Regions from separate parts of the Achromobacter sp. AONIH1 genome, predicted to be linked through region 2. Evidence: predicted binding sites of a transcription regulator. Region 2 holds the regulator's gene; each other region holds the start of a gene.
What was found. Region 2 encodes LexA, which represses DNA repair genes until DNA is damaged. Its sites were predicted from a motif close to ACTGTATNNNNATACAGT; they were not measured.

Region 1 (3,275 bases), 2.0 Mb from region 2:
TGCGCGCCGCCCCCTGGCGCGACGCGCGCCGATGCACGAGGCTCTGCGCGAAACGCTCGGTGGACAGCCAGCCTTCCTTTTCCAGCGCGTCCAGCACCGCCTCGATCTCGGCCGGATCTTCGGCATGAGGCGCCAGCTTGCGGGCCAATTCGGCGCGCGCATGCTCGCGGCGCGACAGATAGCCCACGGCGCGCATCTTCAGCGACGGCCCCTTGCGCTCGGGCTTGCCGCCATCGGCCTGCGCACCGCCCTCCTTCCTGTCGCGGCCCGTCCGATCGCTGTCCGCTCCATCGTCGTCCCGCACATCGTCGCGGGCGCCCTCGCGATCCGCCCGGGTCTGGCGCGCGCCGGCGCGGACGCGCTGCTCGGACGTGCGCTGCCATTCGTCCGGCGCGGCGGCGGGCTCGGCGGCGCGGCGCGCGTCGGAGCTGCGGCGCAGGCCTTGCGGCTTGGCCACGGTCTCGAACTCGTCATCCAGCTTGGCGCGCAGATGCTCGGAGGATTTGGCGGAAGGTTTCCAGCTCATGGCATGAAGTGTAGACAGGAAAACGACAACGGCAGGTTCCCGAACCAGGAACCTGCCGTCGCCCGACTGCCGTACACGCCCGGCGCCCGCTCGCGCGAGCCCGGGCGCAACGAGGACGCTCAGTCTTCGCTGGCGTCTTCGGCCGTGGGCACGAACTCGGCGGCGCGGCTGACCACGCCCTGGTTCTCGCGCACGCGGTTTTCGATCTCGATCGCCAGCTCGCGGTGCTCTTTCAGGTATTCGCGGACATTGTCCTTGCCCTGGCCGATGCGGTTGCCGTTGTAGCTGTACCAGGCGCCGGACTTATCCACCACGTTGGCGGCCACGCCCAGGTCGATGATTTCGCCTTCGCGCGAGATGCCGGCGCCGTACATGATGTCGAACTCGGCCTGCTTGAACGGCGGCGCGACCTTGTTCTTGACGACCTTGACGCGGGTTTCGTTGCCGACGACCTCATCGCCCTTCTTGATGGAGCCGATGCGGCGGATGTCCAGGCGCACCGAGGCGTAGAACTTGAGCGCGTTGCCGCCGGTGGTGGTTTCGGGGTTGCCGAACATCACGCCGATCTTCATGCGGATCTGGTTGATGAAGATGACCATGCAGTTGGTCTTCTTGATGGTGGCGGTCAACTTGCGCAGCGCCTGGCTCATCAGGCGGGCCTGCAGGCCGGGCAGCGAATCGCCCATTTCGCCTTCGATTTCGGCCTTCGGCACCAGCGCGGCGACGGAGTCGACGACGATCAGGTCGACCGAACCCGAGCGCACCAGCGCGTCGGTGATTTCCAGCGCCTGCTCGCCCGTGTCCGGCTGCGAGATCAGCAGGTCGGCCAGGTTCACGCCCAGCTTGGACGCATACTGCACGTCCAGCGCGTGTTCGGCGTCGACGAAGGCGCAGGTGCCGCCCAGCTTCTGCATTTCAGCGACCACCTGCAGCGTCAGCGTGGTCTTGCCCGACGATTCCGGACCATAGATCTCGACCACGCGGCCGCGCGGCAGGCCACCGACGCCCAGCGCGATGTCCAGGCCCAGCGAACCCGTGGAAACCACCTGGATGTCGTGGGAGACTTCGTTGTCGCCGTAGCGCATGATCGAGCCCTTGCCGAACTGCTTTTCGATCTGCGAAAGCGCGGCGGCGAGCGCCTTGGCCTTTTCCGCGGCAGCGGCCTTGGTGGTTTTGTCGTCCATGTGAAGTCCTGTCTGTGTAACGTATCGGGTTGCGGGTCGGGTTCGGGCTTGCGCCCCGGGGCTAGCACGGGGGTTAACAATCTTGCTGCTCGGTCCAGGACGGGGGATCGGAATCGTCGTCGGCCTGGATCTCTGTCGGTCGAGATTATGGCATCGGATTGTACTGTACAAAAAAACAGTGTGCCAGAGTTTTCCACGTATACCCTGAGTGGCAAGCGCCGCGCCCTGTGACAGAATTCCAGACGCCCCCGGTGATTCGTCCCCATTGCGCCGCCGGACCGCCCGCGACAGAAGAAAAAATCCGCGCGGGCGACAGGGCAGCAACCGGCATCGCGCGGGGGACGTACAACACTAGCAGCAGCCCATGCGTATCCTGATCGCCGAAGACGACAGTATCCTGGCAGACGGCTTGTCCCGCTCGCTCCGGCACAATGGCTACGCGGTCGACGCGGTGCGCGACGGCCTCGCGGCCGATTCCGCGCTGGCCGCCCAGGCCTTCGATCTGCTCATCCTGGACCTCGGCCTGCCCCATCTGGCGGGCCTGGAAGTGCTGCGGCGCCTGCGCGCGCGCAATTCCTCCCTGCCCGTCCTGATCCTGACCGCCGCCGACAGCATCGAGCAGCGCGTCAAAGGCCTGGACCTGGGCGCCGACGACTACATGGCCAAGCCCTTCGCGCTGTCCGAGCTGGAGGCGCGCGTTCGCGCGCTGACCCGCCGGGGCGCCGGCGGCGGCGCCACGCTGCTCAAGCATGGCCGCCTGGTGTTCGACCAGACCGGCCGCGTGGCGATGGTCGACGAGCAGACGCTGGACCTGTCCGCGCGCGAGGTCAGCCTGCTGGAAATCCTGCTCACGCGCAGCGGCCGCATGGTCAGCAAGACCCAGCTGGTCGATCACCTGTGCGAATGGGGCGAGGAAGTCAGCACCAACGCGATCGAGGTCTATGTGCACCGCCTGCGCAAGAAACTCGAGCCCAGCGGCGTGAAGATCGTGACCGTGCGCGGCCTGGGCTATTGCCTTGAACGGGACCAGGGTGCGGCCTACCTCGCCAGCTGATTCCCCGCAGCATCCCGAAAAGCTCAATCAAGAAGCACTGGATGTCATGCGGGCGGGGGCCAAGGGCCCCAGCTTCGCGCCGCCGCAACGGTCGCTGCTGGGCGAGATCCTGGACTGGATGCTGGCGCCGCTGTTCCTGCTGTGGCCCATGAGCGTGGCCATCACCTATGTGGTCGCCCAGAACATCGCCAACGTGCCTTACGACCGCGCGCTTGCCAACAATCTGCACGTGCTGACGCGCCAGGTCCACGCGCAGGACGGCCGCGCGACGCTGAAGATGACCGACGCCGCGCGCGAGGTGCTGCGCGCCGACGAGACCGACAGCGTGTTCTGGCTGGCGCTGGGCAGCCGCGGCGAGTACCTGGGCGGCGACCGCGCCCTGCCGCTGCCGGCCAGCGTGGGCCAGCCCAGCCCCGGCCAGGTGCTGTACGAGGACGACACGCTGCGCGGCTTCGGCGTGCGCATGGCCTACACCTGGGTCGACCTGAACCTGCCCAGCACGCAGCCGGCG
Region 2 (3,275 bases):
CTCCGGGCGTGGGCAAGACCTCGCTCGGCCAGTCCATCGCCAAGGCCACGAACCGCAAGTTCGTGCGCATGGCCCTGGGCGGCGTGCGCGACGAAGCCGAGATCCGCGGCCATCGCCGCACGTATATCGGCTCGATGCCCGGCAAGATCGTCCAGAACATGACCAAGGTCGGCGTGCGCAACCCGCTGTTCCTGCTGGACGAGATCGACAAGCTGGGCATGGATTTCCGTGGCGATCCTTCGTCGGCGCTGCTGGAAGTGCTGGATCCCGAACAGAACCACACGTTCCAGGACCACTATATCGAGGTCGATTTCGACCTGTCCGATGTGATGTTCGTCGCGACCAGCAACACGCTGAATATTCCGCCGGCGCTGCTGGACCGCATGGAAGTGATCCGCCTGTCGGGTTACACGGAAGAGGAAAAGATCCACATCGCCCGCGACCATCTGCTGCCCAAGCTGATGAAGAACAACGGCGTCAAGGACAACGAGCTGACGGTCGATGAGTCCGCGCTGCGCGACATCGTGCGCTACTACACCCGGGAAGCCGGCGTGCGCGCGCTCGAGCGTGAAGTGGGCAAGATCTGCCGCAAGGTCATCAAGCAGCTGCTCACCCAGAGCGACAAGGCCAAGGCTGAAGGCAAGACCGCGGAAGCCAAGGTCGTCAACGTCACCGGTGAAAATCTGTCCGACTACCTGGGCGTGCGTCGCTACACGTTTGGTATGGCCGAGAAGGAAAACCAGATCGGCCAGGTTACCGGCCTGGCCTGGACGGAAGTCGGTGGCGACCTGCTGACGATCGAAGTGGCGGACATGCCCGGCAAGGGCGTGATCCAGCGCACGGGCTCGCTCGGCGACGTCATGAAGGAATCGGTCGAGGCCGCCCGCACCGTGGTGCGCTCGCGCGCCCGGCGCCTGGGCTTCGCGGACAGCGTGTTCGAGAAGCACGACATGCACGTGCACGTGCCGGAAGGCGCGACGCCCAAGGACGGTCCGTCCGCGGGTATCGCGATCACCACGGCCATGGTGTCGGCCCTGTCGCGCATCCCGGTGCGCGCCGACGTCGCCATGACCGGCGAGATCACGCTGCGCGGCGAAGTCCTGCCCATCGGCGGCCTGAAGGAAAAGCTGCTGGCCGCGCATCGCGGCGGCATCAAGACGGTCTTGATTCCGGAAGAAAACGTCAAGGACTTGGCGGAGATTCCGGACAACGTCAAGAATCATCTGGAAATCGTGCCGGTGCGCTGGATCGACAAGGTTCTGGAGCTGGCTCTGGAGCGCCTGCCGGAGCCGCTGGCCGAGGAAGAAGCCGTCAAGGAACCGCTGGTGGCCAAGCCGGCGGAACCGGGCAGCACGGATCCGGTGCTCAAGCACTGATATCCTGAGCAGATAAGAAAAGCGCCGCTTATGCGGCGCTTTTCTTTTAGGGGCAACGACGGCTCCGATGGATATGCCATGGCGTCGGCATGAAGCGTGTGGCCGAGCTGGCGCCGATAAGAGGGGCATGCTGGTGCCAGGGCCAACCTGGTGTCGTGCCCTGACGCATCGCCAAACAAAAACCCCGCCATGGCGGGGTTTCCTGTCGCGGTGTAGCGATCGATGCTGCGGGAGCCGGGCGTGGTCAAGCCCAGGTCGACCGCAATGGCGCGTGCTCAGTGCAGGGCCTGAGTGCGGATCAGCCCGACAGCGATGCCCTCCAGCGCGAACTCCTGTTCGGCGTCCACGACGATGGGGGCGAAATCCGGGTTCTCGGGCAGCAGTTCCAGGCGGCCATTCTGGCGCTGCAAGCGCTTGACCGTCACGTCGTCGCCCAGGCGGGCGACCACGATCTGGCCGTTGCGCGCTTCGGTGGCGCGTTTGACCGCCAGCAGGTCGCCTTCAAGAATGCCGGCGTCGCGCATGCTCATGCCGCGCACTTTCAGCAGGTAATCGGGTGTCTGGGCGAACAGGCCGGGGTCGACGCCGACCTCGCGCTCTACATGCTCGGCCGCCAGGATCGGGCTGCCAGCGGCAACGCGGCCAACCAGCGGCAGCAGCAGCTGGGCCAGGGCGGGATGGGGCAGCATGGCCTGCGCTGGCGCCGTGGCGGCGTCCTTCAGGCGAATGCCGCGCGAGGCGCCGGCGGTCAGCTCGATGGCGCCCTTGCGGGCCAATGCCTTGAGGTGATCCTCTGCCGCGTTGGGGGAGCGGAAACCCAGCGCCTGGGCAATTTCGGCGCGGGTGGGCGGAAAGCCCGTGCGCGCGACGGTTTGCCTGATGAGGTCGAGGATTTGCTGCTGGCGTTCCGTGAGTTTGCTGGCCATGGCGATGATCCGTTGCTTGCGGACTGTACATATATACAGCGCCATTCTGGGGGACATAACGGAAAAATGCAAGCGCACGCCGCCAAAACAAAACGGGACCCGCATGGGTCCCGTCTTGCATCGCCAGTTGCCAGCGGCGGCATGGCGCCGCGCCGGGCGTCAGGCTCAGAGCACCGCGGCGATGGCCTTGGCCACCTTGTCGATGTTGCCGCTGTTCAGCGCGGCGACGCAGATGCGGCCGCTGGAGACGGCGTACACGCCGTGCTCTTCGCGCAGGCGGTCGACCTGGGCGGCGCTCAGGCCCGAGTACGAGAACATGCCGCGCTGGGCCAGGACGAAGCTGAAGTCCTGCTTGCCGCCGTGTTCCTTGATTTTCTCGACCAGCTGCTTGCGCATCAGGCGGATGCGGTCGCGCATGCCGGCGAGCTCTTCTTCCCACAGGGAGAACAGTTCGGGCGAGTTCAGCACCGTCGACACCACCGTGCCGCCGTGGGTGGGCGGGTTGGAGTAGTTGGTGCGGATGACGCGCTTGAGCTGGCTCAGCACGCGCACGGCTTCGTCCTTGCTGCCGGCCACCACGGTCAGGGCGCCGACGCGTTCGCCATACAGCGAGAAGGACTTGGAGAACGAGGAGCTGATGAACATCGTCAGGTCCTGCTCGGCGAACATGCGCACGACCGCGGCGTCTTCCTGCAGGCCGTCGCCGAAGCCCTGGTAGGCGATGTCCAGGAACGGGACCAGCTGGTTCTGCTTGACGACGTCGGCGATCTGCTTCCACTGCTCGAACGTGGGATCCACGCCGGTCGGGTTGTGGCAGCAGGCGTGCAGCACGACGACGGTCTTGGCCGGCGCGGCCTTCAGGTCGGCCAGCATGCCTTCGAAGTTCAGGCCGCGGGTGGCGGCGTCATAGTACGTGTAGGTGTCGACTTCGAAGCCGGCGCGCTCGAACAGGGCGCGGTGGTTTTCCCAGCTG
Region 3 (3,275 bases), 490 kb from region 2:
TACCCGGGGCTGCGCGTGGGTTATCTGGTGCTGCCGCGCCCGCTGGTGGCGGCGTTCCAGGCGGCGCACGCCGAGCTGTACCGCGAGGGCCACCAGATGACGCATGCCGCGCTCGCGGCCTTTATCGCCGACGGCCACTACGCCGCGCACATCCGCCGCATGCGGATGCTGTACGGCCGCCGCCGCGCCATGCTGGTCAACCTGATCGAACGCCGCCTGGGCGCCGACTGGCTGCATCGCGACGCCAGCCTGGCCGGGCTGCACCTGGTGCTGACGCTGCCCCCCGACATGGACGACCTGCGCGTGGTCGAGGAGGCGCGCGCGCGCGGCGTGCTGACGCGTCCGCTGTCGCGCTACTACGCCGACCCGGCGCTGCGGCGTCCGGGGCTGCTGCTGGGGTTTGCCTGCGTGCCCGAGCAGGACATCGCGCGCAAGTTCGAGGTGCTGCTGGACAGCCTGGCGGAAGTGGCGCGCAAGCCGGCGCGCGCGGCCCGCGCCTGAGCCGCCAAGAGCGCATCGGCGACCGTGTCTCAGAACCCCGGCAGCGCCGCCGCGAACGCGGCCGCGTTGCGCACGCCCTGGTCCTCGAAGTTGGTGTTGAAGACGGCGTGCGCCTGCGCGCTTTGCGCGGCGAGCCGGGAAAAGCGCTCGGCCAGTTCCGCCAGCTCGGCCTCGGAATATTCGTACTGGAAGCGTCCCGACGAGGCTTGCGTGGTCCGGTTCCAGGCGGCCGCGTTGCGGCCATGCAGCCGCAACAGCGTCAGCTCGGGATGCGTGCTTGCCCAGACGGCGGGCACGCTGTTCTCCGGCCCGGCGGGCGCGTCCACCACCGTGTGCACCGCGCCCAGATCACGCAGCAGGGCCAGCGTGCCGGCCGTCGCGGCGGGGCTGTCGAACCAGCTGCGGTGGCGCAGCTCGATGGAGATCAGATGCTCGTCCATGCGCCGCGCCGCCTCGGCCAGCGCCGCGTGGCCGCGCGCGTCGCGTCGTATCCAGGGCGGGAACTGGAAATGCACGGCGCCCAGCTTGCCCGGCAGGCGCAGCGGCTCCAGCGCCAGCGTGTAGCGCCGCCAGAGTTCGTCGCGCAGCTCGCCGGGCACGTCGTTGTAGTAGAGGAACGGCGCCGGCCAGCCGTCAAGCTCCGCGCGGATGTCGGCGGGCAGGGCGGACAGCGGCGTCTGGTGGCCGGTGAACAGCCGGAATGCCTTGATATTGAAGACGAAGCCGTCCGGCGTGCGCTGGTCCCAGCGCCAGGCGTTCTCGGCCGTGGGCAGCGCGTAGTAGCTGGAATCGACCTCGACCAGCGGGAAGCGCGCCGCGTAGTAGCGCAGCCGGGCCTCGGCGTTGGCGGCCACGGCCGGCGGATAGAAGCGGCCGCAGGCCAGCAGCGTGGGATCGGTCCAGGAGGCTGCGCCGGTGAGGATGCGCATGGTGGGCAAGGGCGATGGAGGACGAGGAAACGCGGGCGGGTCGGGCGCGCGGGACGGGGCGACGGGCCGCTCAGGCGCTCCGGGCAAGGGCGCCGTGGCGGAGCGGGCACCGGGTTATGATAGCTGGATATATGAACAGTTGTCTGGCCTGTGCGCGCCCAGGCCGGTCCCGCCTTCCGGGCCGCGGGCGCGCATGGGACTGTTGCCATTCCCCCGCCCATGTCCGATACGCAATCCCCGTCTTCATCAGCGCCGCAGGACCGTCCCGATCCCCTGGCGGACCTCAACCCCGCCCAGCGCGCGGCGGTGGAATTCGGCGTGGCCCCGGCCCGCGCCGGGCAGGGCGGCGGCGAGGACGGCCCGCTGCTGGTGATCGCCGGCGCCGGTTCGGGCAAGACCAATACGCTTGCCCACCGCGTGGCCCATCTGATCCTGAACGGCGCCGATCCCCAGCGCATGCTGTTGTTGACCTTCTCGCGCCGCGCCGCCTTGGAAATGGAGCGCCGCGTGGGCGCGGTGCTGCACCGGGTGATGCGCCTGCATGCGGCGCAGCAGCCGCCGGCCCTGCCCTGGGCGGGCACCTTCCATGCCATTGGCGCGCGCCTGCTGCGCGATTGCGCGCTGCGCATCGGCCTGTCCGAGTCCTTCACCATCCTGGATCGGGGCGACGCCGAGGACCTGATGGGCATGGTGCGCCACGAGCTGGGCCAGTCCTCGGCCAAGTCGCGCTTTCCGCTCAAGGGCACCTGCCTGGCCATCTATTCGCGCGTGATCAACAGCCAGGCGCCGGTGGAAGACGTGCTCAAGACCGCCTTTCCGTGGTGCGCGCAATGGGAGGCCGAGCTCAAGGCCCTGTTCCGCGCCTACGTCGCGGCCAAGCAGGACCAGCAGGCGCTGGATTACGACGACCTGCTGCTGTACTGGGCCGAGATGATGGGCGATCCCGGCATCGCGGCCGATGTGGGGGCGCGCTTTGACCATGTGCTGGTCGACGAGTACCAGGACACCAATCGCCTGCAATCCGCCATCCTGCTGGCCATGAAGCCGGACGGGCGCGGCCTGACCGTGGTGGGCGACGACGCGCAGTCGATCTATTCCTTCCGCGCGGCCACCGTGCGCAACATCCTGGACTTTCCCACGCAGTTTCCGAAGCCGGCGCGCGTGGTCACGCTGGACCGCAACTACCGTTCCACCCAGCCCATCCTGAACGCGTCCAACGCCGTGATCGGATTGGCGGCGGAGCGCTATGCCAAGGATCTCTGGACCGACCGGCAATCCTCGCAGCTGCCCGAAATGGTCAATGTCAGCGACGAGGCCGGGCAGGCGCGCTGGGTTGCCGACCAGGTGCTGGCGCAGCGCGAGGCGGGCGCCACGCTCAAATCGCAGGCGGCGCTGTTCCGTTCGGCCAGCCATAGCGCGGCACTGGAACTGGAGCTGACGCGGCGCAATATCCCCTTCGTGAAATTCGGCGGACTGCGCTTCCTGGAGGCGGCCCACATCAAGGACCTGCTGTCCCTGCTGCGCTGGGCCGAGAATCCGCGCGGCCGCATGGCGGGCTTCCGGGTGGCGCAGCTGTTGCCGGGCGTCGGTCCGGCCACGGCCGGCAAACTGATGGATGCGATGTCGGCCTCGGCCGAGCCGCTGGCGGCCCTGCGCGCGTTCAAGCCGGGCGCGGCGGCGCAGCAGGACTGGGGCGCCTTCGCCGACACCTATGCCGCGCTGCGCGATCCCGCGCTGAAATGGCCCGCCGACGTGGACCTGGCCTTGCGCTGGTATGCGGGCCAGCTCGAACGGCTGTACGACGATGCGCGCGTGCGCCGCGCCGACCTGGAACAGCTGGCCCGC

Region 1: the regulator LexA is predicted to act here: its motif matches at 1,873-1,890, upstream of recA (recombinase RecA).
Region 3: the regulator LexA is predicted to act here: its motif matches at 1,553-1,570, upstream of C2U31_RS26005 (ATP-dependent helicase).

The regions. Positions count from the first base shown of each region.
Region 1 is NZ_CP026124.1:3,236,126-3,239,400, reverse strand. It holds gene recX (recombination regulator RecX) at 1-526, opposite strand, end outside; gene recA (recombinase RecA) at 646-1,710, opposite strand; gene C2U31_RS14840 (response regulator transcription factor) at 2,075-2,764, shown strand; gene C2U31_RS14835 (sensor histidine kinase) at 2,883-3,275, shown strand, end outside.
Region 2 is NZ_CP026124.1:5,210,363-5,213,637, reverse strand. It holds gene lon (endopeptidase La) at 1-1,376, shown strand, start outside; gene lexA (transcriptional repressor LexA) at 1,652-2,302, opposite strand; gene C2U31_RS23850 (amino acid aminotransferase) at 2,468-3,275, opposite strand, start outside.
Region 3 is NZ_CP026124.1:5,703,162-5,706,436, reverse strand. It holds gene C2U31_RS26015 (PLP-dependent aminotransferase family protein) at 1-501, shown strand, start outside; gene C2U31_RS26010 (DUF72 domain-containing protein) at 531-1,430, opposite strand; gene C2U31_RS26005 (ATP-dependent helicase) at 1,650-3,275, shown strand, end outside.